DNA from 2 places in the Serratia entomophila genome. Region 1 is predicted to be linked to the other one. Evidence: predicted binding sites of a transcription regulator. Region 1 holds the regulator's gene; the other holds the start of a gene.
The links. Region 1 encodes LexA, which represses DNA repair genes until DNA is damaged. Its sites were predicted from a motif close to TNCTGTATGTACATACAGNA; they were not measured.
Positions count from the first base shown of each region.

Region 2: KHA73_RS08630 (DNA translocase FtsK 4TM domain-containing protein) is a predicted target of LexA. The motif match lies at 12,956-12,975, and genes of this name have one in related genera.

Region 1 covers NZ_CP082787.1:4,487,112-4,502,609, reverse strand. Annotated here, with positions in the region: gene malE (maltose/maltodextrin ABC transporter substrate-binding protein MalE) at 1-113, opposite strand, end outside; gene KHA73_RS21630 (alpha-amylase family glycosyl hydrolase) at 472-1,443, shown strand; gene malK (maltose/maltodextrin ABC transporter ATP-binding protein MalK) at 1,436-2,545, shown strand; gene KHA73_RS21620 (maltoporin) at 2,576-3,868, shown strand; gene malM (maltose operon protein MalM) at 3,966-4,871, shown strand; gene KHA73_RS21610 (nucleoside hydrolase) at 4,927-5,910, opposite strand; gene KHA73_RS21605 (LacI family DNA-binding transcriptional regulator) at 5,931-6,929, opposite strand; gene KHA73_RS21600 (MFS transporter) at 6,952-8,334, opposite strand; gene ubiC (chorismate lyase) at 8,705-9,220, shown strand; gene ubiA (4-hydroxybenzoate octaprenyltransferase) at 9,238-10,110, shown strand; gene plsB (glycerol-3-phosphate 1-O-acyltransferase PlsB) at 10,171-12,636, opposite strand; gene KHA73_RS21580 (diacylglycerol kinase) at 12,786-13,154, shown strand; gene lexA (transcriptional repressor LexA) at 13,256-13,864, shown strand; gene dinF (MATE family efflux transporter DinF) at 14,016-15,353, shown strand.
Region 2 covers NZ_CP082787.1:1,744,961-1,760,458, forward strand. Annotated here, with positions in the region: gene macB (macrolide ABC transporter ATP-binding protein/permease MacB) at 1-869, shown strand, start outside; gene cspD (cold shock-like protein CspD) at 953-1,174, opposite strand; gene clpS (ATP-dependent Clp protease adapter ClpS) at 1,529-1,849, shown strand; gene clpA (ATP-dependent Clp protease ATP-binding subunit ClpA) at 1,877-4,156, shown strand; gene infA (translation initiation factor IF-1) at 4,361-4,579, opposite strand; gene aat (leucyl/phenylalanyl-tRNA--protein transferase) at 4,685-5,410, opposite strand; gene cydC (heme ABC transporter ATP-binding protein/permease CydC) at 5,429-7,177, opposite strand; gene cydD (heme ABC transporter permease/ATP-binding protein CydD) at 7,180-8,946, opposite strand; gene gstA (glutathione transferase GstA) at 9,123-9,740, opposite strand; gene KHA73_RS08615 (LysR family transcriptional regulator) at 9,837-10,724, opposite strand; gene trxB (thioredoxin-disulfide reductase) at 10,804-11,775, opposite strand; gene lrp (leucine-responsive transcriptional regulator Lrp) at 12,426-12,920, shown strand; gene KHA73_RS08630 (DNA translocase FtsK 4TM domain-containing protein) at 13,041-15,498, shown strand, end outside.

The DNA of each region.
Region 1 (15,498 bases):
ATCCAGATAACCAGTTTGCCTTCCTCGATCTTGGCGAAGGCGGAAGAAGAGAGCACCAGGGTGGTCAGAGCCGAAAGCACCAGCGTGCGGGCGGTGGTAATGCTGCGAGTCATAATCCAGTCCTTCTTTTTGTGGGCACAGACATCAAGGAGAGAAGTTTCACGGTAATAGTGGGTCACAAAGCGACACATTCTCATCCTCCCCCCCTCTACGCCCCATGCCGGCGTATTGTGATCCAGTTAACATTGCGCTCTATTCTGTGGCGTCAGGCACAAAATAGGGGGACGATTTTTGCCAGGCCGATCACAGATTTGTCTTAACGGGGGAACTTCTCATCGCCCGGGTCGTTCTCTCATCCTCCCAGCTCCTCCCCCATGAAAAATCCTGTTACGGATGATTACCCTTTCCAGCAACTCCCGCACTATCGGCCACATTGATTTTCAACGCCACGCGCAGCAGGAAACCGGATTTATGTCGCCAACGCCTATCGTCGTTCAACCCACCCTGTACCGGATCCATCCGGTCAGTTTCCGCGATGGAAACGGCGACGGCGTGGGTGACGTGCACGGCATGCTGGCGGCGTTGCCCTACCTTAACGCCCTGTCGGTGGATGGCTTGCTGCTGCCGCAGGCGCTGCCGCCGGAGGCCGGCGCCGCGGTGGCCGCGCAAGGGCTGGCGTTGTGGTATTGCGACGGCGGCAGCTACGTTCGCCACGCCGTAGCACCGCAGCAGTATGCCCGCAGCCCGCTGGCGTTGGACGTGGTGCCCTTCAGCGTGGAAAAGCTGGTGGCGGTGCTGCACGCCCGCCGCGCTACGCTGGCGGACAGCCTGTGGAGCACCGGCGATGCCGACCAGCCGCGGGTGGTAAGCCATTGGGGGCAGGGCGATCTGCGCTCCGCCGACGCTTTTTTGACGTTGCTGGCGATGCTGCCGGCGCCCATCTGCCTGTATCAGGGAGAAGAGCTGGGATTGCCGCACGCCGCCGGGCTGCAGGACCCGCGGGGAGCGCAGACGCGCATGCCGTGGCATGAGGCGCCTGAACAGGTGACCGCCGGCGAAATTGCCTGGTATCAACAGGTGGCGATCGAACACCGCGCGCTGGCCATCAGCCGCCAGCAGCACGATAGCCACTCCACGTTGCGTTACTGCCAGTCGCTGCTGGCATTGCGTCGCTCGCCGCTGATCCAGCGCGGCGAGCTGAACGCGGTCAGCCAGCGGAATGGCGTAGTTCGCTTACTTATTACCCATCAGGATCAATGCCTTGAAGCGCTGATTAACCTGCAGCCTTATACTCAGGCGGCCGCGCCGTCTGAGGCGACCTTGCCATTGGCATGGCAGCACGGCGCGCAGCAAGAGGGTCATCAATGGGTTTTGGCGGGCTTTGCGTCCGCCATTTTTACACGAAATGTTAACTGCGAAAGCAGGGGAGTAACGCATGGCTAGCGTCACACTGCGCAGCGTTTATAAGGCCTTCGGTGAGGCCGTGATTTCCAAAGACGTCAATCTGACCATCGATGACGGCGAGTTTGTGGTGTTTGTCGGGCCATCGGGCTGCGGCAAATCGACGCTGCTGCGCATGATCGCCGGGCTGGAGGACATCACCTCCGGCGACCTGTTGATCGGCGATAAACGCATGAATGAGGTGCCGCCTTCCGAACGCGGCATCGGCATGGTGTTCCAGTCCTACGCGCTGTATCCGCACCTGTCGGTGGCGGACAACATGTCGTTCGGCCTCAAATTGGCCGGCGCGAAGAAGGCCGAGATCAATCAGCGGGTCAACCAGGTATCGGAAGTGTTGCAGCTGGCGCACCTGCTCGATCGGCGGCCGAAGGCGCTGTCCGGCGGGCAGCGTCAGCGCGTGGCGATCGGCCGCACGCTGGTGGCGGAACCGGACGTGTTCCTGCTCGACGAGCCGTTGTCCAACCTCGACGCTGCGCTGCGTGTGCAGATGCGCATCGAGATCTCCCGGCTGCACAAACGCCTGCAGCGCACCATGATTTACGTCACTCACGATCAGGTCGAAGCGATGACGCTGGCCGACAAGATAGTGGTGCTCGACGCCGGGCGCGTCGCCCAGGTCGGCAAGCCGCTGGAGCTGTATCACTATCCGGCCAACCGCTTCGTCGCCGGGTTTATCGGTTCGCCGAAAATGAATTTCCTGCCGGTCAAGGTGACCGCCGCAGAACCGCAACAAGTGCAGGTCGAACTGCCTAACCGCCAGCTGGTGTGGCTGCCGGTGGAAGGCGCTGACGTTCAGGCCGGCGCCAACATGTCTTTGGGCATTCGCCCGGAGCATCTGCTGCCTGGTGACGCCTCCGAAGTTCGGCTTACCGGTGATGTACAGGTGGTTGAGCAGCTCGGCAACGAGACGCAAATCCACATCCAAATCCCGGCAATTCGTCAAAACCTGGTTTACCGCCAGAACGACGTGGTGCTGGTAGAAGAAGGTGCAACATTCGCCATAGGCCTGCCGCCTCACCGCTGCCATCTGTTCCGTGAAGACGGTACGGCATGTAAACGGCTGCACCAGGAGCCGGGCGTTTAAAGCACATCCAGCGACTATAACAGGAGAATAATGATGATCGTCTTGCGCAAACTTCCTCTGGCACTGGCTGTCGCCGCCGGTGTGTTGACCACCCAGGCCATGGCCGTTGATTTTAAAGGTTACGCCCGTTCCGGCATCGGCTGGACCGGTAGCGGCGGCGAGCAACAGTGCTTCAAAGCCACCGGGGCCGCAAGTAAATACCGTCTCGGCAACGAATGTGAAACCTACGCCGAGCTGAAGCTGGGGCAGGAAGTGTGGAAGGAGGGCGATAAGAGCTTCTACTTCGATACCAACCTGGCCTATTCCGTATCGCAGCGCTCCGACTGGGAAGACGTGACGCCGGGCTTCCGCGAAGTGAACGTGCAGGGTAAAAACCTGATCGACTGGCTGCCGGGCGCCAATATGTGGGCCGGTAAGCGCTTCTATCAGCGCCATGACGTCCACATGATCGACTTCTACTACTGGGATATCTCCGGCCCGGGCGCCGGTCTGGAAAACATCGATCTGGGCTTCGGCAAACTGTCCGCGGCGGTGACCCGCAACTCCGAATCCGGCGGCTCCTACGGCTACCTGGATAACGAATGGAAAGAGCGCCCAACCGTCAACGACACCTTCGACGTGCGCCTGGCGGGCCTGGAGCTGAACCCGGGCGGCACCCTGGAGCTGGGCGTGGACTACGGCCGCGCCAACGCGCAGGACAACTATCGCCTGGCCGACGGCGCCAGCAAAGACGGCTGGATGTTCACCGCTGAACATACCCAGAGCATCCTGAGCGGTTACAACAAGTTCGTGGTGCAGTACGCCACCGACTCCATGACCTCGCAGAACAACGGCCGCAACCAGGGCGCGACCATCGACAACAACGGCAAGATGATCCGCGTGCTGGATCACGGCGCCATCGACTTCAACGATAAATGGGCGCTGATGTACGTCGGCATGTTCCAGGACATCGACCGCGACAACAACAACGGCACCACCTGGTACACCGTGGGCGTGCGCCCAATGTACAAATGGACGCCGATCATGAGCACCCTGCTGGAAGCCGGTTACGACAACGTGAAATCCCAACGCACCGGCGATCGCAACGGCCAGTACAAAGTGACCCTGGCGCAGCAGTGGCAGGCGGGCGACAGCATCTGGTCGCGTCCGGCTATCCGCGTGTTCGCCACCTACGCCAAGTGGGACGAGAAGTGGGGCTACGCGACCGACACCGACACCGGTTACAACACCGGCACAGCCTACAACGACAACAGCATGCACACCTTCAGCCGCGGCAATGACGATGAGGTCACCTTCGGCGCCCAGATGGAAATCTGGTGGTAATGACAGAACGGGGGGAGCCGCAGGCTCCCCCCAACGTGTATTCGCCGACGCCGATTCTCTTGCCTGACTCGCGTCGACGCTGAATGGGGATACCATAATGAAAAAGAATCTGCTGTCACTCTGCCTGTCGCTGGCGCTGAGCCTTGGCGCGCCGCTGGCGGCCAACGCCGATACGCCGGCCAACGTCTCCGTCGCGCCGGCCATCAGCGCCGCCACGCTGCAAAGCCTGCCGTGGCAACCGCTGCAGCCGCCGGTCAGCCAGGAAATCAAGCTCGATAACGTCAGCCCGCAGATCAACCAGGGCGATATTCAGGGGGCGATCGCCGCCTATACGCTGCCGGCCGATCGCGGATCGCTGGAAGTAACGCTGAGCAGCATCAGCAAAAACAGATCGCTTTACGCGCCGAGCGTGCTGGTGCTGGATGAGCACCAACGGCCGGCGGCCTATTACCCGAGCAGCTATTTCCCGTATCAGCCGCCGGGCGCGATGTCTTCCGATCGGCTGGAGGGCACGCTCAAGCTGACCCCGGCGCTGGGGCAAAAGCAAATTTACCTGCTGGTGTACACCACCCGCCAGGATCTGGCCAAAACCACCCAATTGACTAACCCGGCCAAGGCCTATGCCGCCGGCGTGGGCAACGCGGTGCCGGATATCCCGGACCCGGTCGCCAGCCACAGCACCAGCGGTACGCTCAAGCTGAAAGTGACCGCCGAACAGGGCAGCGGCAACGTGATGATCGGCATGCTGCAACCGGCGCCGACCACGGCGCCGGTGGTGGTGGGATCAACCGCGCCTGTCGCAACGGCGGCTCCGGCACCTGCGCCGGCCAAACCGGCGGAGCCGATGCTTAACGACACGGAAAGCTATTTCAATAACGGCATCAAACAGGCGGTGAAGGCGGGAGATATCGATAAAGCGCTGAAGCTGATGAATGAGGCCGAGAAACTGGGTTCCACCACAGCGCGTAAAACCTTTATCAGCAGCGTGAAAGGCAAGGGGTAGTACCCGACGCTGCCGATGCTGGCTCGATGTTTGGTGCGCCTCGGCGCACCTTTTTTCATCCGCGGGCCAGAGTCGCGCCGATCAGCGCCAGCAGGCGGGCATTATCCACCTGCTGCATCACCCGCACCGGCTTGCCCTGCGGTTCCGGCATGCCGACCGTCAGGCGCAGACTGCCGGGCTGCCAGCGGCGCGAACTGCCGCGCGTCATCGCCCCCTCCAGCGCCACATCGACAAAATATTCCTCGGTCGTGACCAGCTGCGGCTCCAGCAGCCAGGCGATCACCAGCGCATCATGGATCCAGCAGCCCGGCAGATGGCGGGTCTGGCGGGAATAGTCGATCCAGGGTTGGGTAGTGGTGCGCAGGTAGCGGCACAGCGGGGTATCCGGCTGCGTCAGGCGAGCCAGATCTTCCTGGGTAAGCATGGTCTGGGTGGTGACGTCCAGCGGCGCCAGCGTGATATTGGCGCCGCTGCTCAACACCCGCCGCGCCGCTTCCGGATCCAGGCCAAAGTTGGTGTCTTTGATATAGCCTTCGACGTTGAACACGCCGCCCATGATCACTATCTCCTTCACCGCCTGCGCCATTTGCGGGTACAGCTGCAGAGCCTGGGCGACGTTGGTCAGCGGGCCGATGGCCGCCAGGGTGATCTCGCCGGGGTTGTTGCAGATCAGTTCGCCGATGGCGATGGCGGCGTCAGGGGCCGGCAGCGCAGCGGCCTGCGGGCGCGGCACGCCGTCCCACAGGCTGGCCAGATGCGGATCGGCGATCGGGCGGTCCAGATGGGCGCGCCAGGGCGCGGGCGGTTCGATCAGGGCGCGGGCCGCGCCGAGAGCCAGCGGCACCCGATAACCGGTTTGCCGCAGCAGTTCGCCGGCGGCGGCAAAGCCGAGTTCGCGCGGCGTGTTGCCGGCCACGATGCCGATCAGCTCAAGATCAAGCTGCGGCTTGGCCGCCAACGCTAACGCCAGCGCCAGGCCGTCGTCCACGTTGGCGCCGGGAACGCCATTGCCGGGGTCACAATCAATAATCAAACGCATAAGGAATACCTGAAAAACAGCTAGCAGCCGCAGGAGCGGCGGATACGCAGCTGGAAAGCGAATTCGTGCAGTTCGGGTGCCGCGCCGGCGGCCAGCATGGCGATCGCCCGCTTGGCCATGGCGTCGATCGGCTGTTCTACCGCGCTGAGCGGCGGCACGCTGAATTCGGACTGCTGCGTACCGTTAAAACAAATGATGGCCAGATCGTCCGGTGCCTGCAGCTGATGCTCCGCCAGCGCCGACAGGCAGCCGAGCGCCTGCTGTTCGTTGGAGGTGAAAATGGCGCGCGGGCGAGGTCCCTGAACCATTTTTTGCGTCGCCCGGTAGCCGCCCTGCCGGGTATAGGGCGTTTCAAAAATCCACTCTTCACGCGGCGTGATGCCCGCCTCAAGCAGCGCATCGCGCCAGCCGTTCAGGCGATCCTGCGCGTTGAGCATGGTCAGCGGGCCGATAAAAATGCCGATGTCGCGATAGCCGTGCTGCAGCAGATGACGGGTGGCCTGACAGGCGGCGTCGCGTTCGTCGACCCGGATGGCGCAGACGCCGGCCCGGCTGTCGATGGTATCGATCATCACGCAGGGCGTGCCGGAGGCGCGGATCAGATCGAACCACGGGTGGCGATCGACGCTGGTGTACAGCAGGCCGTCGACCTGCCGGCTCAGCAAGTGGTTAATCAATTCGTACTCACGCTGGCGGTCATCGCCCGCATCCCCAAGCAGCAGCACGCGGCCGCGGCTGAAGGCCTCCTGCTGCAGCGCCCGCGCCAGGGTGGCGAAGAACGGGTTGGAGATGTCCGGCACCACCAGCCCGTAGGTTTGCGTGCTGCCGGAGGCCAGGGCCCGCGCGATGTCGTTTGGCCGGTAGCCGGTTTGCGCGATTGCCGCCAGCACCCGCAGACGGGTGGCTTCCGCCACCGGCCGCGGGCCGTTGTTGATCACGTAGCTGACCACGGCGACGGAGGTACCCGCCACGCGGGCCACGTCGGCGCGGGTGATGCGCCGCGCGGATTGATTATCCAAGTTGGAGTCCTGTTCGCCTCAATTACACCGCGTCCTGCGGCAGATTGAGATCGCGGCCGCGGGTTTCAGGGGCAAAGAAGGTGGTGATTAAGCCTATGGCCGCCATTACAACAAAATAGCAGGCGACAGGCCACCAGTGACCAAAGCCGGACAGCAGCGCGGTGGCGATCAGCGGCGCGGTGCCGCCGGACAAAATCGAGCCCAGCTCCTTGGCGAACGCCATTTTTGAATAGCGGTTCTTCACGCCGAACAGCTCCACGCCGTAGGCCGCCTGCACGCCGAAAATGCCCAGCGACGCGATGCACATGCCGACCACGATCACCGAGATGACGATGGCCGGTTCGCGGCTGTCGAGCAACCAGAACGCCGGGAAGGCGTACAGCACCAACAGCAGGCAGAACCAACGGTAGGTGACGCGGCGGCCGAAACGATCGGAGAGCCAGCCGGCCAGCGGGATCACCAGGAACCCGCACAGCGAGGCGATCAATACCGCCAGCGCCGGTACCGACTTGTCGACCATCAGCACTTTGGCGACGTAACCGACGATAAAGCCCTGGCACAGGTAAGAGGGGCCATTTTCGCCGATGCGCAGGCCGAGCATCACCCAAAAGGCCTTGGTGCGCTGCAGGTAGCTGCGGTGGTCCTCCGGCGCGGCGGCGGCCTCCAGCATGCGCTGGTGGTTCTGCTGCAGCTCGCGTTCAAATACCGGCGTTTCCCGCACGTGGCGGCGCAGATACAGCGCGGCGCCGGCGATCAGAATACTGGCGAGGAACGGAATGCGCCAGCCCCAGCTCATCAGGTCTTCCTTATCCAACTGCAGCACCAGCAGCCAGACCAGCGAGGCCAGCAGGGTGCCGCTGTTGGAACCGATGGCGATGATCGAGGCCACCAGCCCGCGGCGCTTGGCCGGCGCGTATTCCGCCAGCATCACCGCGCCGCCGGAAAGCTCGGCGCCGGCGCCGAAGCCCTGGGCGAAGCGCAGTATCACCAGGCAGGTGGGCGCCCAGACGCCGATTTGCGCATAGGAGGGGATCAGGCCGATCAGCGTGGTGGAGACGCCCATCAGCGCCACCGTGGTGATCAACACCACGCGGCGGCCTTTGCGATCGCCTATCCAGCCGAACACCAACGCGCCGATCGGCCGCGCGACGAAGCCCACGGAGTAAGTGGCGAAGCTGGCCAGCAGCGCCACCATCGGGGTGGCTTCGGGGAAGAACACGTCGCCGAACACCATGCCGGCCGCCAGGCCGTACAGCGCAAAGTCGACGTATTCCATGGCGGTACCCAGCCAGCAGGAGAAGGTGGCGCGCCAAAACTGGCTGCGCCCCTCTTTGGTCGCCAGGCGTTCCTCGGCCGCCAATGTATCCTCGGCGGCCTGCGGGGTAGCAAGCGTTGTTTCGCTCATTGTATTGATATCCTCTGTTTTGCTGCAGTGAGTTCCCTGGTGTCGGCAAGAAGGTTTGCTGACGAAAATGTCGGACAAATGGCGATTCAACGCTGCGATATCAGCTTATCTACGCGCGTAGATAAAACAACGCAACGAAGACGAAACTATGCAGGAGATCACAGAATCACCGCTGTACCGGCACCTGACGTTAGAGAAAACAGATGGCAAAAAGATGACAGCCCGGGCCTTTTTTATCGCTGAACAACCCGTTCGGACCCCACGAATCAGCCTGCCGCTTTTGCAATTCTGCGTTACAATGGAGGCCTGTTAACAGTTTGTATCGTCTGGCGCGGCACGCAGCGTGCGGCCTCAGGCGTGGAGTAGAGCAATGTCTGGCAATAGGGGCTCCATCCTGCCGCCGCTTGAGTGGTTATCCGATCGACATCCGCCGCCGCCCGCCGCCGTCAGCGACTGGCTGATGGAATTAGGCTCCATGACCCGCCGTTTTGAACGCCATTGCGCGCGGGTGCACGTTGAACCGCAGCGCGAATGTTTCGTCACCCGCGACGAGTTGGGGGAAGAGGCGGAACATCTGCCCGCCAGCCCGCGCTACTGGCTGCGCGAAATCGTGCTGTTGGGCGACAACCGGCCCTGGCTGCTGGGGCGCACGGTGATCCCGCAGGAAACCCTGACCGGCCCCGATCGGGCGCTGGTGGATCTGGGCACGTTGCCGCTGGGGCGTTATCTGTTCGGCAGCGGGGAACTGACCCGCGATTATATTCATATCGGCCGGCAGGACGCGCTGTGGGCGCGCCGCTCCCGTTTGCGGTTGGCGGGCAAGCCGCTGCTGCTGACCGAGCTGTTTTTACCGGCTTCGCCGCTGTACGCAGCGGATCCCGCTTAGAGAGGAGAGGAAAGACCTTGGAGGGAAGCGTGACTCAAAGTAAATGGCGGGCTTACAGCCATCTGATGCGCATCGATAAACCGATCGGCAGCCTGCTGCTGCTGTGGCCGACGCTGTGGGCGCTGTGGTTGGCCGGGCAGGGCGTGCCGCCGTTGTCGATCCTGCTGGTGTTCGTGCTGGGGGTGTTCCTGATGCGCGCCGCCGGCTGCGTGGTGAACGACTACGCCGATCGTGCGGTCGACGGCCACGTGAAGCGCACCGCCGGGCGGCCGATGCCGAGCGGCCGGGTGAGCGGGAAAGAGGCCAAGGTGCTGTTCGTGGTGCTGGTGCTGATCTCGTTTGGCCTGGTGCTGACGTTGAATGCCATGACCATCTGGCTGTCGCTGGCGGCGCTGGCGCTGGCCTGGGTTTATCCGTTTATGAAGCGGGTGACCAACCTGCCGCAGTTTGTGCTGGGCGCCGCCTTCGGCTGGGGCATTCCCATGGCCTACGCCGCGGTCAGCGAAGCGCTGCCGCTGAGCTGCTGGCTGCTGCTGCTGGCCAACATCTGTTGGACGGTGGCCTACGATACGCTGTATGCGATGGTGGACCGCGATGACGACCTGAAAATCGGCGTTAAATCCACCGCCATTCTGTTTGGCCGCTATGACAAGCTGATCGTCGGGCTGCTGCAGTTCGCCACCCTGCTGCTGCTGCTGTGGGTCGGTTATCTGGCGCAGCTGGGCGGGGCGTTTTACTGGTCGCTGCTGCTGGCGGGCGCGCTGTTTATCCATCAGCAGAAGCAGGTAGCCACCCGCGAGCGCGAAGCCTGCTTCAAGGCGTTCTTGCACAATAACTACGTCGGGCTGGTGGTGTTTATCGGCATCGCGCTGAGTTATTTGCCGGCTTAAGCGCCGGGGGCAATAAAAAAGGCACCCGAGGGTGCCTTTTGCATTTCTGCTCTGCGCGGCTCAGCCTTCTTTCTCTTCCTCGGCCGCCGCCTCAGGCAGCGCATCGGTTTCCGCCGGCATGCTGACGCTTTCGATGGTCAGCTTGATCTCCGGGGTGATCAGATCGCTCAGCATGTTGTACACCTCGAGGGTGTGCTCGCGGATCGCATCGCCGATGTCGTTGATGTAGCCCTCTTCACGCAGCGTCGCCACCAGGGTGGAGAACACCGCCTTGTCGAAGAACTCCGGCGCGTTGATGCCGTGCAGCACCGACAGGCGCTGCGCCATGATGCGGCTCTCTTTCTCCAGCGCGCCGCGGTTGATGCTCGGGTTGGCGCTGAGGATCGACATGGTGATGGCGTAGCGCTGCAGCGTCTCGCGCACGCCGGCCGCCAGCAGCTGCAGCGGGCGAATGCGCGCCGGGTTCAGCACCAGGTCTTCGCCTTTGTCGCAGATCAGCTGTTGGCGGATCATTTCGCCGATCAGCGGCTGCAGCACTTCCTCCAGCTGCTCCTTGTCGTTGTGCAGGAACAGCTCGGCCTTCAGCATCGGGTAAATCAGGCCGATCTGCCGCAGCAGCTCGCTGCGCGATACCTGGCGGTGATGCATCACGATGGTGGCGATCAGGGAAGGCAGCACCAGCAGGTGATGGATATTGTTGCGGTAATAGGTCATCAACACCGCCTGCTCGCGCGGCAGGATGATGATATCGCCGATGTTGTCCTTCTCCACCTCGAACTTGTTCATGTTCAACGCGTGATCCAGCAGCTGGTCCGGCGTCTGGGTCGGCACCGTGACGTCATGCGCGTATGGCACGTTGCGCATCAGCTGCAGATAGCATTCCAACTGTTCGAGCAGCTGCTCGCGGGTCAGCGAACGCTGGCGGGAGGCCAGCAGCGCGGTACAGCACAGGTTCATGGCGTTGGCGGCGGCGGCATTGTTGATGCGCACCATGATTTTGGCCGCCAGATCGTTGACCGTCGGCGTCAGCCAGCTTGGGCGCTGGGCTTCGATCGGGTCGATCGCTTCACGCCACTGCGGCACGTGCTGGTTCAGATAGGCGGTCAGCGGCAGCGGATCGCCGAAGTTGACGTAGCCCTGGCCCAGGTTGCGCAGTTTGCGCAGGCCGCGCAGCATCTGCAACAGGCTCTCTTTTTCCTTGGTGGCGCCGCGCAGCTCTTTGGCGTAGGTGCCCACTTCCATCACGTGCTCGTAGCCGATGTAGATCGGCACCAGGGTGATAGGGCGGGCGCCGCCGCGCAGCATCGCCTGGATGGTCATCGACAGGGTGCCGGTCTTCGGTTCCAGCAGACGCCCGGTGCGCGAACGGCCGCCTTCGACGAAGTATTCCACCGAATAGCCGCGGGTAAACAGCTCGCCGAGGTATTCGCGAAACACCGTGGAGTACAGCTTGTTGCCCTTGAAGGTGCGGCGGATGAAGAACGCGCCCAGGCGGCGGAAGATCGGCCCGGCCGGCCAGAAGTTGAGGTTGATGCCGGCCGCGATGTGCGGCGGCACCAGGCCCTGGTGATACAGCACATAGGACAGCAGCAGGTAGTCCATGTGGCTGCGGTGGCAGGGCACGTAGACTATCTCGTGGCCGTCCTGCGCCAGCTGGCGCACGCGCTCGGCGTTGGTGACGTTGATGCCCTGGTACAGCCGGTTCCAGGTCCAGCTCAGCACGCGGTCGGAGAGGCGCACGGTCTCGTAAGAGAAGTCGGCGGCGATCTCTTCCATCAGCGCGATGGCGTTCTGCTGGGCTTTCTCGTGGGAAATTTTCTTGCTGCGCGCTTCGTCCTCGACCGCTTTTTCGATAGCTTTGGAGGCCAACAGCTTATTGAACAGATCCTGGCGCGCCGGCAGGCTTGGGCCGACCGCGGCCAGGCGCTGGCGCGAGAAGTGCATGCGCGCCACGCGCGCCAGTTTCTGCGCGATGGATTTGTCCGTGCCGTGTTCGGTGGCCATGCTGCGCAGCGAAACGGTATTGGAGAAGCGCACGAAGCTGTCGCGGCCGAGCCACAGCACGGCGAAGAATTTCTGCACGCCGTTCAGCAGGCGCAGGTGCGGAGTGCCGTGGCCTTCACGCCCCGGCGAACGGCCGAACATCACCGAAACCGGCAGCATCTGGATGTCGAGATCCGGGTTGCTGCGGTGCAGATCCAGATAGTCGTGGAACAGCTTGACCGACTCTTCCTTCGGCGTGTAGTAGCGGAACACGCGCGGGCCGTCGTGGATAAACACGTGGCTCGGCAACACCGTGCCGTCGATCTCCAGCGGGTTGAGGGGGTCGGGCAGATCCTGCGCCAGGCACTGGGTGCGCAGCGTCAGCAAATCCGCCTTGGAATTATAAGGCAAAACATACAAAATCGGCCGTGAGGGATCCAACCCTAACTCCGTCACCGGGTCTGAAGGGATAACCTTACTTCTTACCAACAATTTGAGTGGTAAATTCAATAATTTATAATAAATTTTACGCCAACCTGACATAACAACGTGAAGCCTCTTGTTAGCAATGCGCCGCAAGCATACCAGAAACCGGGTAGCAGATCTGTGGTGTTGGAAAACCGAGAGCCGATAGCGTTGACCGATCCGGGCTCTTTTTATTATGACTTACCTCTGAGAAAGGCACTGAAAACATGGCGAACCAAGCAACCGGCCTGACCCGTATTATTAAAGCCGCCGGCTACTCTTATAAAGGACTTTCTGCCGCCTGGCAGCACGAGGCGGCGTTCCGTCAGGAGCTGGTGGCGACCGTGCTGGCTATCATACTGGCGATTTGGCTGGATGTGGGTGCGATAGCGCGCATTTTATTGATCGGATCCGTAGCGCTGGTGATGATCGTCGAGATCCTGAACAGTGCGATCGAGGCGGTGGTAGACCGCGTCGGCAGCGAATACCATGAGCTGTCCGGCCGCGCCAAGGACATGGGGTCGGCGGCGGTGTCGCTGGCGATCCTGCTGGCGCTGTTCGTCTGGGGCTCGGTGCTGTGGCAGCACTTCGCCTGAGCGGAACGCTAATCCCTGATTTTTATTCATTCTTCGGTTCCCAATCCGAGCTTACCTGTATATACTCACAGCAAGACTGTATAAACAAACAGGGGGGCGGAATGAAAGCACTAACTACCAGACAGCAAGAGGTCTATGATCTGATTCGCGATCATATTTCGCAGACGGGCATGCCGCCGACGCGTGCCGAGATCGCCATGCGTCTGGGGTTCCGCTCGCCAAATGCCGCAGAAGAGCACCTGAAGGCGCTGGCGCGCAAAGGGGTGATCGAGATCGTTTCCGGCGCGTCACGCGGCATTCGCCTGCTGATGGAAGACGAAGAGGGTTTGCCGCTGATCGGCCGCGTGGCCGCCGGCGAACCGCTGCTGGCCCAGCAGCATATCGAAGGCCACTACAAGGTGGATCCTTCCCTGTTCAAACCGAACGCGGACTTCCTGCTGCGGGTCAACGGCATGTCGATGCGCGACATCGGCATTCTCGACGGCGATCTGCTGGCGGTGCACAAGACGCAAGACGTGCGCAACGGCCAGGTGGTGGTGGCGCGCATTGAAGACGAAGTCACGGTCAAACGCCTAAAAAAACACGGCAACGTCGTTGAACTGCTGCCGGAAAACAGCGAATTCCAACCGATCGTGGTCGATCTGCGCCAGCAGAATTTCACCATCGAAGGTTTGGCGGTTGGCGTGATCCGCAACGGCGACTGGATTTAACCGCCGCGCCCGAACGCTTGCGCCCTGATTTAAATCGCCCCAGCCTTGGGGCGATGTCATTTCTGATTCAATGTAATACCCAGGAAATTTCAAGACGTAGCCAACACGGCGGCAACTTGAACAGGAAGGGTATTCACGGGAACATTTCACCATGCGCCTGATTTCCGCCTTCACCAGCGACACCGATAAAGCCCTGTGGCGTCTTGCCCTGCCGATGATTTTTTCCAATATCACCGTGCCGCTGCTCGGGTTGGTGGATACCGCGGTGATCGGCCATCTCGATAGCCCAACCTATCTGGGCGGCGTGGCGATCGGCGCCATGGCCACCAGCTTCCTGTTTATGCTGCTGCTGTTCCTGCGCATGAGCACCACCGGCCTGGCCGCTCAGGCGCTGGGGGCGCAGAACCCGCAGGCGCTGGCGCGCGCCTTTATGCAGCCGCTGCTGTTGGCGGGGCTGGCCGGGTTGGCGATTGTGCTGTTGCGCCAGCCGCTGATTGATTTGGCGCTGGGGATCGTCGGCGGTAACGCCGAAGTCCTGCAGCAGGCGCGGCTGTTTCTCGAGATCCGCTGGCTGAGCGCCCCGGCGGCGTTGGCCAATATGGTGATCCTCGGCTGGCTGCTCGGCGTGCAATACGTGCGCGCGCCGGTGATCCTGCTGATCGTCGGCAACCTGCTGAACATCGCGCTGGATATCTGGCTGGTGATGGGGCTGGGCTGGAACGTACAGGGGGCGGCGACGGCGACCGCTATCGCCGAATACGCCACGCTGCTGCTCGGGCTGTGGCTGACGTGGCGCGTGATGCGCCTGCGCGGCATCTCACTGCCGATGCTGCAACAGGCCTGGCGCGGCAACCTGCGGCGCCTGCTGGCGCTGAACCGCGACATCATGCTGCGTTCGCTGTTGCTGCAGCTGTGCTTCGCCTCTTTGACCATTTTTGGCGCGCGGCTTGGCAGCGAAGTGGTGGCGGTGAATGCGGTGCTGATGAACCTGCTGACCTTCACCGCTTACGCGCTGGACGGCTTCGCTTACGCGGTGGAGGCGCATTCGGGCCACGCCTATGGCGCCCGTGACGACCGCCAACTGAGGAAGATATGGCGCGCCGCCTGTCGGCAAGCCTGTTTGGTAGCCTTGGCCTTTGGCGCGGTTTACGCCGTTGCCGGGCAGCAGATCGTGGCGGCGTTAACCTCGTTGCCCGAGCTGCGTGAGTTGGCCAGCCATTATCTGCCGTGGCAGACGGTGCTGCCGCTGGTTGGCGTATGGTGCTATTTGCTGGACGGCATGTTTATCGGCGCTACCCGTGGGGCGGAGATGCGCAACAGCATGGCGGTGGCGGCGGCCGGTTACGGATTGACGCTGTTCAGCGTGCCGCAGCTGGGCAACCACGGGCTGTGGCTGGCGCTGGCGGTATTCCTTTCGCTGCGCGGCCTGTCTCTGGGCTGGCTCTGGCATCGCCACCGGGTGCGCGGCAGCTGGTTTGCGGCAAGATAGCTCCATGTTCTTACCGTTTATTTATTAGATTTTCTTATGTTTTTATTTATATTCTGTTACATGTCATCAGCGTCAATTGGGTCAGGTTAGTTTCTTGTTTAATGGCGTTTTTTTCTAATATTTAATTTTAATATGGGTTTTTATT
Region 2 (15,498 bases), 2.3 Mb from region 1:
TGGGCAATGTCGACGTGGCGGCCAACGTCAGCGGCGTCAGTGAACAATTCTTCCGCGTCTACGGCATGACCTTTACCCAAGGGAGCGGCATCGATCCCCTCCAGGTACAGTCGCAGTCGCAGACGGTAGTGATCGACGAAAACACCCAGCGCCGGCTGTTCCCGCATCAGAAGAACGTGGTGGGCGAGGTGATTCTGGTGGGCAACATGCCGGCGACGGTGGTGGGGGTGGCGAAGCAGAAGCAGTCGATGTTCGGCAGCAGCAAGACGCTGAGCGTGTGGGTGCCTTACAGCACCATGGCCAACCGGCTGATGGGCAACGCCTATTTCGACTCGATCACCGTGCGTATTCGCGACGGTTACAACAGCCAGGAGGCGGAACAGCAACTGACCCGCTTGCTGACGTTGCGCCACGGCAAGAAGGATTTCTTCACCTACAACATGGACAGCCTGGTGCAGACCGCGGAGAAAACCACCCGCACGCTGCAGCTGTTTCTGACGCTGGTGGCGGTTATCTCGCTGGTGGTGGGCGGTATCGGGGTGATGAACATCATGCTGGTGTCGGTCACCGAACGCACGCGCGAGATCGGCATTCGCATGGCGGTGGGCGCCCGCTCCGGCGATGTGTTGCAGCAGTTCCTGATCGAGGCGATATTGGTGTGCCTGGTCGGCGGCGCGCTGGGGATTACGCTGTCGTTCGCCATCGGCCTGCTGGTGCAACTGGTATTGCCGGGCTGGCAGATAAGTTTCCCGCCGGCGGCGCTGCTGAGCGCCTTTGTCTGTTCAACCGCCATTGGCGTCGTGTTCGGCTACCTGCCGGCGCGCAACGCGGCGCGCTTGAACCCGATTGACGCCCTGGCGCGCGAATAATTAAGCCCATAAAAAATGCCAGTCACACGGCGGCTGGCATTTTTAGCGGCGTATTATTGGCAGAGCGTCTCTGCGGGAAGCGTTTAGGCCAGCGCCTCGCTTTCCAGTGGCACAATAAGACTTGCATGGTTCCCTTTTGGCCCTTGGTGCACGTCGAAACTGACCTGCTGGCCCGCCTTCAACGTCCTGTAACCATCCATCTTGATCGTAGAGTAATGAGCGAAAATATCTTCGCCGCCGCCTTCAGGGCAGATGAAGCCAAAGCCTTTGGCGTTGTTGAACCATTTAACAGTACCCGTCTCCATGCTTTTACATCCCTCGCAACGCTATTTTAAGTGAGATGAATAACTGAATTCGCACCCGCCAGTAGCGGGTAGCAGGTGGGCAGAGGGTGGTTAAAAGACCACCAGCTCACGAATTTACACTCTAGAGCAAATGATCATCACGTCAAGGGATCGGCTTTTGTCGGCGGGGAGCAGTTCACCAAAGTTTGAAGCAGGTAACGCTATTGACATTGTTTGGTAACAATTCGCCGCTGTTTTTTGCGCACGTTACAGTGCGGCGGGAATGCGGCGAAGATGATAAAATAGTAACTATCCCCCACTTTGAATAACCGAAACCTGCCCCCATATAAGGCAGAGCAGAGAAGATGAGCAGCGATGGGCAATAACAACGATTGGTTGAATTTCGAACATTTAGCCGAAGAAAAACAAATCGATGCGGTAAAACCGCCGTCTATGTATAAAGTTATACTTAACAACGACGATTACACACCGATGGAATTTGTGATTGACGTTCTGCAAAAGTTCTTTTCTTATGATATTGAACGCGCAACGCAACTGATGCTCAGTGTTCACTACCAAGGCAAGGCGATTTGTGGTGTTTTTACCGCCGAAGTGGCGGAGACCAAAGTCGTCCACGTGAACCGCTATGCAAGGGAGAACGAGCATCCGTTGCTTTGTACGCTGGAAAAAGCCTGATTAAGGCAATCTATTGGGGAGGTGCTTATGCTCAATCAAGAACTGGAACTCAGTCTCAACATGGCTTTCGCCAGGGCGCGTGAGCACAGACACGAGTTTATGACCGTGGAGCACCTGTTGTTGGCATTGCTCAGCAACCCTGCCGCGCGGGAAGCGCTTGAGGCATGTACGGTGGATCTGGCCGCACTGCGCCAGGAGCTGGAAGCCTTCATCGAACAAACCACGCCGACGCTGCCCGTCAGCGAAGAAGAGCGCGATACCCAACCGACGCTCAGCTTCCAGCGCGTATTGCAGCGCGCGGTATTCCATGTGCAATCTTCCGGCCGCAGCGAAGTTTCCGGCGCCAACGTGCTGGTGGCGATTTTCAGCGAGCAGGAGTCGCAGGCGGCTTACCTGCTGCGCAAACACGACGTCAGCCGTCTTGACGTGGTGAATTTCATTTCACATGGCACACGTAAAGACGAGCCGGGCCAAGCGCCAAATGCGGAAAACCCGGTGAACGAAGAGCAGTCCGGAGGGGAAGACCGTATGGAAAACTTCACCACCAACCTCAATCAGTTGGCCCGCGTGGGCGGTATCGATCCGCTGATTGGCCGCGATCCTGAGCTGGAGCGCGCCATTCAGGTGCTGTGCCGCCGTCGTAAAAACAACCCGCTGCTGGTGGGCGAGTCCGGCGTGGGCAAAACGGCGATCGCCGAAGGCCTGGCCTGGCGCATCGTGCAGGGCGACGTGCCGGAAGTGATGGCGGATTGCACGCTGTACTCGCTGGATATCGGTTCGCTGCTGGCCGGCACCAAATACCGCGGCGACTTCGAAAAACGCTTCAAGGCGTTGCTGAAACAGTTGGAGCAGGATCAGAACAGCATCCTGTTTATCGACGAAATTCACACCATCATCGGCGCCGGTGCGGCTTCCGGTGGGCAGGTGGATGCCGCCAACCTGATCAAACCGCTGCTTTCCAGCGGCAAGATCCGGGTGATCGGCTCGACCACCTATCAGGAATTCAGCAACATTTTCGAGAAAGACCGCGCGCTGGCGCGTCGCTTCCAGAAAATCGACATTACCGAACCGACGCCGGAAGAGACCGTTCAGATAATCAACGGCCTGAAGACCAAATACGAAGCGCACCACGACGTCCGTTACACCGCCAAGGCCATCCGCGCCGCGGTGGAGCTGTCGGTGAAATACATCAACGACCGTCACCTGCCGGATAAAGCGATTGACGTGATTGACGAGGCGGGCGCCCGCAGCCGGTTGATGCCGATCAGCAAGCGCAAGAAAACCGTCAACGTGGCGGACATCGAATCGGTGGTGGCGCGCATTGCGCGCATTCCGGAAAAAACCGTGTCTGCCAGCGATCGCGACGTGCTGAGAAGCCTGGGCGACCGGCTGAAAATGCTGGTATTCGGCCAGGATCAGGCTATCGAAGCCCTGACCGAGGCGATCAAAATGAGCCGCGCCGGTCTGGGCCACGACCGCAAGCCGGTGGGTTCTTTCCTGTTCGCCGGGCCGACCGGGGTGGGCAAAACCGAGGTCACGGTGCAACTGGCCAAGGCGATGGATATCGAGCTGCTGCGTTTTGACATGTCCGAATATATGGAACGTCATACCGTCAGCCGCCTGATTGGCGCGCCTCCGGGCTATGTCGGTTACGATCAGGGCGGCCTGCTGACCGATGCGGTGATCAAGCATCCGCACTCGGTAGTGCTGCTGGATGAGATCGAGAAGGCGCACCCGGACGTGTTCAACCTGCTGCTGCAGGTGATGGACAACGGCACCCTGACCGACAATAACGGCCGCAAAGCGGATTTCCGCAACGTGATCCTGGTGATGACCACCAACGCCGGGGTGCGCGAAACCGAACGTAAATCGATCGGTCTGGTGCAGCAGGACAACAGCACCGACGCGATGGAAGAGATCAAGAAGGTGTTTACGCCGGAGTTCCGCAACCGTCTGGACAACATCATCTGGTTCAACCATCTGTCTACCGAGGTGATCCAGCAGGTGGTCGACAAGTTCATCGTCGAACTGCAGGCGCAGCTGGATGCGAAGGGCGTCTCGCTGGAAGTCAGCGACGAAGCGCGCGACTGGCTGTCGGTGAAAGGCTACGACCGTGCGATGGGCGCTCGCCCGATGGCGCGCGTGATGCAGGAAAACCTGAAGAAACCGCTGGCCAACGAACTGCTGTTCGGCTCGCTGGTGGACGGCGGCTCGGTGAAAGTCGAGTTGGATAAGGACAAGAAGCAGCTGACCTACCACTTCCTCAGCGCGCAGAAGCGCAAAGCGGACGAGGGTGCGGTGCACTAAGGCCGCGGTCGGATAAAGAAAAAGCGATGCTTCGGCATCGCTTTTTTTATGGGTGACATTCACCGCAAAACAGAAATGAGTGAGCCCTCTCAGTTTACCTGCGCACCTGCAACTCGGTGTTGAACGTTGCTACGGGGGTAAACGGAAAGGGCTCCGAGGGATTACATCCTCGATGCCGCCAGCGTCTGGCGACCGGTGAGCCGATTAACGGCTACGGAAGACAATGCGGCCTTTGCTCAGGTCGTACGGGGTCAGCTCTACAGTGACTTTGTCGCCCGTCAGGATGCGGATATAGTTTTTACGCATTTTACCGGAGATATGTGCGGTAACCACGTGCCCGTTTTCCAATTCAACGCGGAACATGGTGTTCGGCAGCGTATCAAGAACGGTGCCCTGCATTTCAATATTGTCTTCTTTGGCCATCGAATCCTCTAGGTCTAACTACCTTAGTTTTTAACCGGCAAGATAATGCCGAAAAACCCACATTATGTAAAGAAGTGTCGGTGAACATTGCACCGTTTCCGCAAATTAGTTTGTTGGGGAGGGCGGTTCAACCTGCTGTGGGAGTATGACTTGTGGCGCCCAGCATTCCTGCGCTAACGGCCTGCGCTGAAGGTTGCTGAGCTGCTGCAAAAATTGGCGGCGGGGGATTTCTCTCGCTCCAAGCCGGGCAGTGTGAGCGTTAAGCACCTGACAGTCAATCAATTCTCCGCCATAAGCGGCAAAATGGCGGCAAAAAGCCATTAGCGCGCACTTGGAAGCGTTGGTGACGCGGCTGAACATCGATTCGCCGCAGAACAGCGCGCCCTGCGTCACGCCGTACATGCCGCCGACCAACAGCCCGCCCTGCCAGACCTCCACCGAATGGGCGTAACCGAGGCGATGCAGCTCCAGATAGGCGTGCTGCACTTCCGGGCCAATCCAGGTGCCCTCGTGCGGCCGGTCGGCGCAGGCGGCGATGACCGCCGCGAAGTCGTGGTTGAGGGTGATACGGAACGGAAGATCGCGTAGAAAGCGTTTCAGGCTGCGGCTGAGATGATATTCCGCCGGGAACAGCACCGCCCGCGGATCGGGCGACCACCACAGAATGGCTTCCCCGGGCGAATACCAGGGGAAGATGCCGCGCTGGTAGGCTGCCAACAGGCGCGGCGCCGTCAGGTCGCCGCCAATCGCCAACAGGCCGTTAGGATCGCGCAGGGCGCCCTCAGGCGACGGGAAGGCCAGCGACTGCGGTGACAGCTTAACAATGCGCATATAAGGTCTCAGCGTCCTCTACAGGCCATTTTGCGGCGTTATGTTACCAATGCGGTGGTGGAAATGGGCATAACGTCCTTGCTGGCGAATCAGGCCGGCATGGTCGCCCTGCTCGACAATCTGGCCGTCGTCCATCACGCAGATGCGATCGAGATGCTCCAGCCCATACAGGCGATGAGTCACCAGAATCAGGGTTTTATCCTGGCAATGGCGGCGCAGCAGCGCCAGGATTTGCTGTTCGGTTTCGGCGTCCAGACCTTCAGTCGGCTCATCCAGCAGCAGCAGCGGCGCCGGGTGCAGCAGGGCGCGGGCGATGCCCAACCGGCGTTGTTCACCGCCGGAAAGCTGACGGCCGCCGTCGCCCAGCCAGGCGTTCAACCCTTCACTCTCCAGCAGCCTGGCCAATCCAACCTGCTGCAGCACTTCGCTCAGCCGTTCATCGGTGGCGGCAGGCGCGGCGAGGCGCAGGTTTTCCCGCAGCGTGTTGCTGAAGACATGTACCCGCTGGCTCACTACCGTGGTCATCTGGCGCAGCGCAGCTTCATCATAATCCTGCAGCGGCTGGCCGTTGAGCAGAATTTTGCCGTCGTCGGGGTTCCAGGCGCGGGTCAGCAGCTGCAGCAGGGTGGATTTGCCGCAGCCGGTGCGGCCGAGCAGGGCGATATGTTCACCGGCCGCCACCTCCAGCGATACGCCGCGCAGCACCGGCAGCGGTTGGCCCGGGTAGGTGAAGGCCAGCTGTTGCAGGCTCAGCGCCGCGTTGTCGGCGGCGGCCGGACCGGCGGCGGGGAAGGTGACTTCCGGCTGACGATCGATGATTTGCTTGACCCGGGTCGCGGAGGCGATGACCTGGCCGAGATGCTGGAAGGCGCCGGCGACCGGCATCATGGCTTCAAACGACGCCAGCGCTGCGAAAACGAACAGCGCAATCAGCGCGCCGGGCCGGCTGTCGCCGCCGATGCCGGCGGCGGTCAACCACAGCAATAGCGTAACCGTCAGGCCGCTGGCGAGGATCATCAACGCCTGCGCCATGCCGCCCAGCGAAGCCTGCTGCCACTGGCGGCGTTGCCATTGCCGTTCGGTGGCGTTCAGGGCGCCGCGGAATTCATTGACGGCGCCAAACACCACCAGCTCGGCCTGGCCCTGGAGCCAAACGGTCAGATCGGTGCGGTATTGGCCGCGCAGTGCGGTCAGCTGGCCGCCAATCGGCTTGCCGGCGCGATAAAACACCGGCGGCACCAGCACCAGCAGCAGCAGCAAAATGCCGCCCAGCGTCAGGGCCAGCGCAGGATCCAGCCAGCTCAGGCCGTAGGTGACCACCAGGATCACCACCGCCGCGCCGATCAGCGGCGATATCACCCGCAGATACAGATGATCCAACGTATCGACGTCGGCCACCAGGCGGTTGAGCAGTTCGGCCTGGCGGAAGCGGGCGATGCCGCCCGGCGACAGCGGCAGGATCTTGCTGAAGGTGAATACCCGCAGGTGCGACAGCACGCGGAAGGTGGCGTCGTGGCTGACCACGCGTTCGGCGTAGCGCCCGGCGGTGCGGAAAATCGCCGCGCCGCGCACGCCGGCGGCGGGCAGCATGTAGTTGAAGGTAAACAGGCCCGCCAGCCCGGCCAGCGACGAGGCGGCCAGGAACCAGCCGGAGAGCGCCAGCAGGCCGATGCTGGCCAGCAGGGTGACGATCGCCAGCACGATGCCCAGGCAGATCAACAGGCTGTGGCGGCGGTACAGCGCCAGGAAAGGCAGCAAAACGCGCATGATTAAAGCTCCCCGCGGCGGTGGGCGATCAGGTTGGCGAACAGGCCCGGCTGTGCGCTGAGCGTGGCGTAATCGCCTTGCTGCACGATGCGCCCGCGGTCCATGACCCAAATCTGGTCGTAGTCTTCGGTATCTTCCAACTGGTGGGTGACCAGCAGGGTAGTTTGCTGATGCGAGGCGGCATTCAGCGCCTGCATCACCCGCCGTTCGCTGTGGGCGTCCAGGCTGGCGGCGGGCTCGTCGAGCAGCAGCAGCCGGCGTGAGCCAATCAGCGCGCGCGCCACCGCCACGCGCTGCGCCTGGCCGACCGACAGCCGCGCGGCGTTGTCGCCGATCTCGGTCTCCAGCCCCTGCGGCAGGTGCGGCAGCAGTTCGCTGACGTAAGATTGCTCTATTGCCTGTTGCAGCCGCGCCTCACTGGCCTGAGGATCGCCCAGCAGGATATTGGCGCGCAGCGTTTGCGCCGGCAGGTGCGGGTTTTGCCCGACCCAGCTCAGCTGGCGGCGCCAGCCGTCGGCGGCCAGTTCACGCAGCTCGACGCCGTTGACCTGCAGCGAACCGCGGTAAGGCAGGAAGCCGAGCAGCAGGTTAAGCAGCGAGCTTTTACCGGCGCCGCTCAGCCCGACCAGCGCGATGCGTTGGCCGGGTTGCAGGTCAAAGCTCAGCGGGCCGGCCAGCAGGACGCCGTTGGGCGACAAGATTTCCAGATCCTGCGCCTGCAGCGCCAGCGGCGCATCGGCGGGCAGCGTTTGTGCCCCGTTGCCCATTTGCTCGCCTTCGGCGCTGAGGAAGCTTTCCAGCGCCTCCGCCGCGCCCACCGCCTGCGCCTTGGCGTGGTAGAAGGCGCCGAGGTCGCGCAGCGGCTGGAAAAACTCCGGCGCCAGGATCAGCACCAAAAAGCCGGAAAACAGCGTGACGCCGAGGCCGTAGCTGCCGAAGTTAAGCTCGCCCAGATAGGAGAAACCGAAGTAGACCGCCACCACGGCGATCGAGATCGACGCGAAGAACTCCAGCACCGCCGACGACAGGAAGGCCAGGCGCAACACTTCCATGGTGCGGCTGCGGAAGTCTTCGGAGGATTTGGCGATCTGGGCGGTTTCCGCTTCGGCGCGATTGAACAGCCGCAGGGTATCCAACCCGCGCAGGCGGTCGAGGAAGTTGCCGCTCAGCCGCGCCAGCGCGACGAAGTTGCGGCGGTTGGCATCGGCGGCACCCATGCCGACCAGCGCCATAAACAGCGGGATCAGCGGCGCAGTGGCCAGCAGAATAAAGCCGGCGGCCCAGTTGATCGGGAAAACGGTGATGAGGATCAGCAGCGGGATAAACACCGCCAGGTACATTTGCGGCAGGTAGCGGGAGTAATAATCCTGCATGTCTTCAATCTGCTCGACGATGATGCTGGCCCAGCTGCCCGCCGGCTTGCCCTGGATCCAGGCCGGGCCGAGTTGCTGCAGCTTGTCCAGCACCTGTTGACGCATGCGTTGGCGGATCACCTGGCCGCAGATAAAGCCGACGCGCTCCCGCAGCCAGCTCAGCACCGCGCGCAGCGCAAAGGCGGCGGCCAGCCAGGCAAAGGTGGGGATCAGCCGTTCGCGTGGGGTATGTTCGATGATCAGGGCGTGCAGCAGGCTGGCCAGCAGCCATGCCTGCGCGACGATCAGGAGGCCGCTTATCAGCCCCAGCAGCATGGAAAGGCGCAGCCAACGCTGCGCCAACGAACTCTGGGTTTTAAGCCATCGGGTTAACTGTTGCTGTCTGGTTTTTTTCATCAGATATGAGTCTGCGTCGCCGGCGCCCATTTGTTACAGGCAGGGTTAACGTGCTGTTAAATAAAAGTGTTTGTCGCAATCTGCGGCAAACAAGCAAGGTCTCATGTTACCTCGTCACCCGACAGACTTGAAATAATAAAGCGGCCAAATCTTGCTATAACAGCCGCTTTATGGGGTCATTTTACCTCCGGGCTGGCCGCTTCGGCCGCCAGGGCGGCGCGTACCGGCTCGCGTGCGCCGATCCGCAGCCTATAGCGGGCCAGCGACGGCCAGTCATTTAGATCGATAGCAAAGCGCTCCATCCAACGCAGCACGGTGAACAGATAGGCGTCCGCTACGCCGAAGCGGTTTCCCAGCAGAAAATCCTGCTCATCCAACGCCTGCGCGGCAAAGGCCAGGCGCTGGCGCAGCTTGCCGCGCAACAGCGTTTTGGCTTCTACCGGCAGGGCATCGTTAAACAGCGGGCTGGCGCCGGCGTGGATCTCGGCGGTAATAAAATTGAGCCACTCCTGCAGCCGCACCCGTTCAAAGGTGGCGCAGGCCGGCGCCAGGCCGATCTCGGGGCGCAGATCGGCAAGATACTGCACGATCGCGGCGCCCTCGGTAAGGATCCGGCCGTCGTCCAGTTGCAGGGCGGCGACGTAGCCCTTGGGGTTGATGCGGTAAAAGTCGTTGCCGTCCGCGCAGCGTTTGCTGCGGTTGTTGACTCGGATCAGTTCAAACGGCAGGCCCAGTTCCCGCAGCACGATGTGCGGCGAGAGCGAGCAGGTGTCGGGGGCGAAATACAGTTTCATGGTTTTTCCTCAGGCGGTGAGCGATGGCGTTTCGTCACCAGCATGCTGCCGCCGCCGCCCGCGGGAAAATTAGAATCTCAGAAAGCCGTTATCAGCTCAGCTACTGACGGGCTGCGGCAACTGCTCATGCAGATAGCTCAGCAGCGTCTGCACCGGCAAAGCACCGGCGGCGGCGAATGAGCAGACCAGGGCAAAATGGCGGTAAATGGGGACGGTAAGCGGCAGGGAGCAGAGGCCCACCGCGTCGGCGGCGATGGTCGACGCAGGCATTAACGCCACCCCGACGCCTTCGCGCACCAGCGTTTGCGCCGTTTGCCAGTCGCTGACGCTGGCGCGCACGTCGCTCAACGTCAGCCCGGCCTGCTGCGCCAGGCTTTGCGCATTGAGGTCGCAACCGCCGGTCGCCAGCACGAAGGGCTGTTTGACCCATTCGGCGAAATCAACCGCCCGGCGGCCCCGAGCCAAAGGGTGGTGACTGGCGGCTACCGCCAGCCAGGCATCTTGCCCCAGGGGAAGGCATGGCCGCTCCGGCGCGGGATTGAGCACTATACCGACGTCTGCGGTTTCCAGCGCCAGCCAGTTCTCTACCTCACGGTCAGTGCCTTCCAGCGGGATCAGTTCGATGGCGGGGTAGAGGCGGCGGAATTTACGCAGCAGCGGCGGCAGCAAGGCGCTGAACGCCGAAGGAAAGCTGGCGAGGCGAATCTTGCCCGACTGAGCCCCGTTGGCCTGCAGTGCGTAGTGCCGGATCGCCTGCAGTTCGGCCAGCATGGCGCGGGCGTGGCTGACTATCCGCTCGCCGCTTTGCGTTAGGGCAACGCTGTGCGGCAGACGCACCAGCAAGGGGGTATTCAGCGCGGATTCAAGCTGGGCGATGGCCTGGCTGGCGCCTGACTGGGTCATGCCGCATTGCGCCGCCGCCTGGGTTATCTTGCCGCTGTCGGCCACCGCAACCAACAGGCGCCAATGAAGAAGATTCTGCATCGCATGTTTGTCCACGTGAAATGAGGTACAAAAAAAGCGGCCGTAAGAAGCCGCTTTTTATTGATGACAGGATGCCGGATTAGCAGACTTCTGCGCCGGCGATGCCGTCCAGATAGCGCTCTGCGTCCAGCGCCGCCATACAGCCGGTACCGGCCGAGGTGATCGCCTGGCGGTAGATGTGGTCCATCACGTCGCCTGCGGCAAACACGCCGGGGATGGTGGTTTGGGTGGCATTGCCGTGAATGCCGGACTGCACCTTGATGTAGCCGTTTTCCAGTTCCAACTGGCCGCCGAAAATACCGGTGTTCGGGCTATGGCCGATGGCGATGAACACGCCGGCCAGTTCCAGTTCACGGGTTTCGTTTTCCGCCTTGGTGCTGCGGATGCGCACGCCGGTCACGCCCATTTCGTCACCCAGCACCTGGTCCAGCGTATGGTCGGTGTGCAGCACTATGTTGCCGCTTTTCACTTTTTCCATCAGACGGTTGATCAGAATTTTCTCTGAACGGAAGCTGTCGCGACGGTGGATCAGGTGAACTTCAGAGGCGATGTTCGACAGGTACAGCGCTTCTTCAACGGCGGTATTGCCGCCGCCGACCACCGCCACTTTCTGGTTGCGGTAGAAGAAACCGTCGCAGGTGGCGCAGGCGGAAACCCCTTTGCCTTTGAAGGCTTCTTCAGAAGGCAGGCCAAGGTAGCGCGCAGAAGCACCGGTAGCGATGATCAGCGCGTCGCAGCTGTATTCGCCGCTGTCGCCGAACAGGCGGAACGGGCGCTGCTGCAGATCAACGCTGTTGATGTGATCGAAAACGATCTCGGTATCGAACTTTTCCGCGTGCTGACGCATGCGTTCCATCAGCGCCGGCCCGGTTAGGTCTTCGGCATCGCCCGGCCAGTTTTCCACTTCGGTGGTGGTGGTCAGCTGACCGCCTTGTTCCATACCGGTAATCAGCACCGGATTCAGGTTGGCGCGCGCTGCATAAACGGCGGCGGTGTAGCCGGCAGGGCCGGAACCCAGGATCAATAATTTGCTATGTTTAGCCGTGCCCATGAATAACCTCTTTCCCACAATGGCGGATAATGAAGCCGATTGTAGGGAAAATGGCGCAGTAAAAAAAGCGTCAGGCGATGTTGTTAACGATTTGTATGATAGTTACCGCCTATTAATTTGTCGCCTGTCTATAAAATGAACGCCGGATACAGAAATTTAACTTATGAAACCGTTGCGCGGCGGGGAAGGGCAGAGCGGTCAAAAAGCGCAATCTTCCGCCTTTGGCCCATGGTGAAGGGCTTTATCAGCCAGCGATTCATAACTAAAAATGGGGTGCTGACTTTTAGTGACGGTACGTTCTTCTGATTTTGCTTCTTTTACTTTGACAATCCGCTGCGCATTTGCGAAAACATCATAGGAAGAAGAAATTATCCCCCTAACGCCAGCAAATCGTACGTATTTGCAGCGCAGCGGCACCATCGCGCGGCAGTTGAGGGGAGCGGCGCGCAAGCGTTTGCCGATTTTTTCTCGACCTTAACGTCATTGCTCGCGTTGCGCGGGGTTGGACAGACAGGCCGCGCAGCGTTGTTAATGATGGTAGTGAAGAAGCATATGACAGGCATCGGGTCTTCGCTTGGAACGAACCCTTACACATTGACGTTGGCTAGGGTGTGGCAAGTGCAAGGAAGAAAATAAGAGAGACAATAATAATGGCAGACAACAAGAAACGCCCGGGTAAAGATCTCGACCGTATCGACCGCAACATCCTGAACGAGCTGCAGAAGGATGGGCGTATTTCGAACGTTGAGCTTTCGAAGCGCGTGGGGTTATCCCCAACGCCATGTTTAGAACGCGTGCGCCGCCTCGAGCGCCAGGGTTTCATTCATGGTTATACCGCATTGCTTAACCCGCATTATCTGGATGCATCCCTGCTGGTTTTCGTGGAGATCACGCTGAACCGCGGCGCGCCGGATGTGTTTGAGCAATTCAACTCGGCAGTACAGAAGCTCGAAGAGATCCAGGAGTGTCATCTGGTATCCGGCGATTTCGACTACCTGTTGAAAACCCGCGTGCCGGATATGTCGGCTTACCGCAAGTTGCTGGGTGAGACCCTGCTGCGTTTGCCGGGGGTTAACGACACCCGTACCTACGTGGTCATGGAAGAAGTTAAACAGAGTAACCGTTTGGTTATCAAAACACGGTAAGGTGCAGGTGCAAAACCTGATTAAATTGGTTACACTCCTGTTTATTCATACAGTTTCGGCGCCGGGGAAACCTCTCGGCGCTGTTGCTATTTCAGCTAACAGGAACCTGGAGAGCCTTTCTTGAGCCAGGAATATACAGAAGATAAAGAAGTTACCCTGAGAAAACTCAGCAGTGGCCGGCGTTTGCTGGAGGCTTTGCTGATCGTGGTAGCGATTTTTGCCGTTTACCTTATGGCTGCGCTGGTCAGTTTCAATCCGTCTGACCCTAGCTGGTCTCAGACCGCGTGGCATGAGCCTATTCATAACCTGGGCGGTGGCGTCGGCGCCTGGATGGCCGATACGCTGTTCTTCACCTTCGGGGTGCTCGCCTACGCGATACCGCCGATCATGCTGGTTCTGTGCTGGGCGGCCTACCGCCAGCGCGGCAATGGCGACTATATCGACTATTTTGCGCTCTCATTGCGTCTGATCGGCACACTGGCGCTGGTGCTCACCTCTTGTGGCCTGGCGGCGCTGAACGTCGACGACCTCTATTACTTCGCCTCCGGCGGCGTTATCGGCAGCCTGCTGAGCAACGCCATGCTGCCGTGGTTTAACGGCATCGGCGCCACGCTGGCGCTGTTATGCGTATGGGCGGCGGGGTTGACGCTGTTTACCGGCTGGTCCTGGCTGGTGATCGCCGAGAGAATTGGCGGTGCGGTGATGGGCGTGGCGACCTTTATGACCAACCGCTCGCGCCGTGAAGAACGCTATGACGATCGCTACGTTGACGTTGAAGCCGAGACGGCAGAGAAGGGCGCTGTGACGACGGTTGCTGCGGCAGCGGCGGACGACGACGTGCTGTTCTCTGCGCCTTCGGTAACCGAAACCGCCAAAGAGGCGGCTGAAGACGCTGCGGATCCGTTGCTCAGCAACCTGCGCGCCGGCGACGCTGACGATGAAATTGAAGCCGCACCGGCCGCCGCGCCTGCCGCGGCCGCGCCGGTGAGCGAGCCGGTTACCGCGGCGCCGGTGGTGGCTCAGGCGCCGTCGGTCACCGTTGCCCCGGCTGCCCCGGCCTCGGTTAGCCAACATCCGATGAGCGCGCAGGCGGAAAACGCCGTGCCGCCGCTGTATTCATTCGAGATCCCTGAAGAAACGCCGGCGCCGAAGGTTGCGCGCCCGGTTGACCCTTATCAGGACCGCGATGAACCGCGCCTCGGCAACTGGGATGCGCCCGCCGCGCCACAGCCGCCGCGCGAGCATTCACCCTTTGATTTCTCCGCCGCGCAGCGCGACAGCGTCGACGTCGGCGGGGCCTCCGGCTTCAGCGCCGCCGATGCAGCCGCCGCGCCGTTCGGCAGCGCCAAGCCGCAGTTGGACCACGCAGCGGCCGCGGCTGCTGCAGGTGCTGCGGCCAATGTGTTTATGCCGGCCTTTAGCGCCACCAGCGACGGCAACTCTCAGGTCAAGCAGGGTATTGGCCCTGAGCTGCCGCGGCCGAATCCGGTGCGCATTCCTACCCGGCGCGAGCTGGCGTCTTACGGCATCAAGCTGCCTTCGCAGCGCGCCGCTGAGCAGGAACAGCGCCAGAGCGAGCCAGAACCGCAACAGCCATTAACCGCCGCTAATCCGCAGGATGAAGAAGCCCTGCAGGAAGCGGCGTTGCGTCAGGCGTTCGCCGAGCAGCAACAGCAGCGCTACGGCGAGGATCTCCAGCAGGACGACGAAGAGGCGCTGCAGGAAGCCGCGCTGCGCCAGGCGTTTGCCGAACAGCAGCAGGCGCGCTACGGCCAGCGGGAAGCGGAACCGGCGCCTGTGGCGCAGGCACCTGCGGCCAGCCCGGTGGATACACGCAACGCGTTCAGCTTCTCGCCGATGGACGATTTGGTGGATGACGGCCCGAGCGAGCCGCTGTTTACCCTGTCGCCGCAGCTGGAAGAGCGTATCGAGCAGCAGAGCGAGTTGGAAGACGATGTGCCGTTCGGCCAGTTTGAACCTGCGGCGCCTGCCTATGCGCAGCCAACGCCGCCTCAGACGCCGCCGGTGCAGCAACCCTATCAGCAACCGGGCCAGCAGCCTGCCTATCAGCAGCCTGTTCAACCGCAAGGTTATCAACAGCCGCCGCAGCCAGCTCAGCAACAGGGCTATCAGCAACCCGCGCAGCCTGCCGCGCAACCGGCTCCGGCCGCTGCGCAGCAGCCGGCGATGGACAGCCTGATCCACCCGTTCCTGATGCGTAACGACATGCCGTTGCAGAAGCCAAGCACGCCATTGCCGACGCTGGATCTGCTGACCGAAGCCCCGAAAGAGGTGGAGCCGGTGGATTCGTTCGCGCTGGAGCAAAAGGCGCGTCTGGTTGAGGCCAGCCTGGCCGATTACCGGGTGAAGGCCGACGTGGTGGATATTCTGCCGGGGCCGGTGATTACCCGCTTCGAGCTGGATCTGGCGCCGGGCGTCAAGGCGGCGCGCATTTCCAACCTGTCGCGCGACCTGGCGCGTTCACTCTCAACCTCCGCCGTGCGCGTGGTTGAAGTGATCCCCGGCAAGCCATACGTCGGGCTGGAGCTGCCGAATGCCAAGCGCCAAACGGTGTATC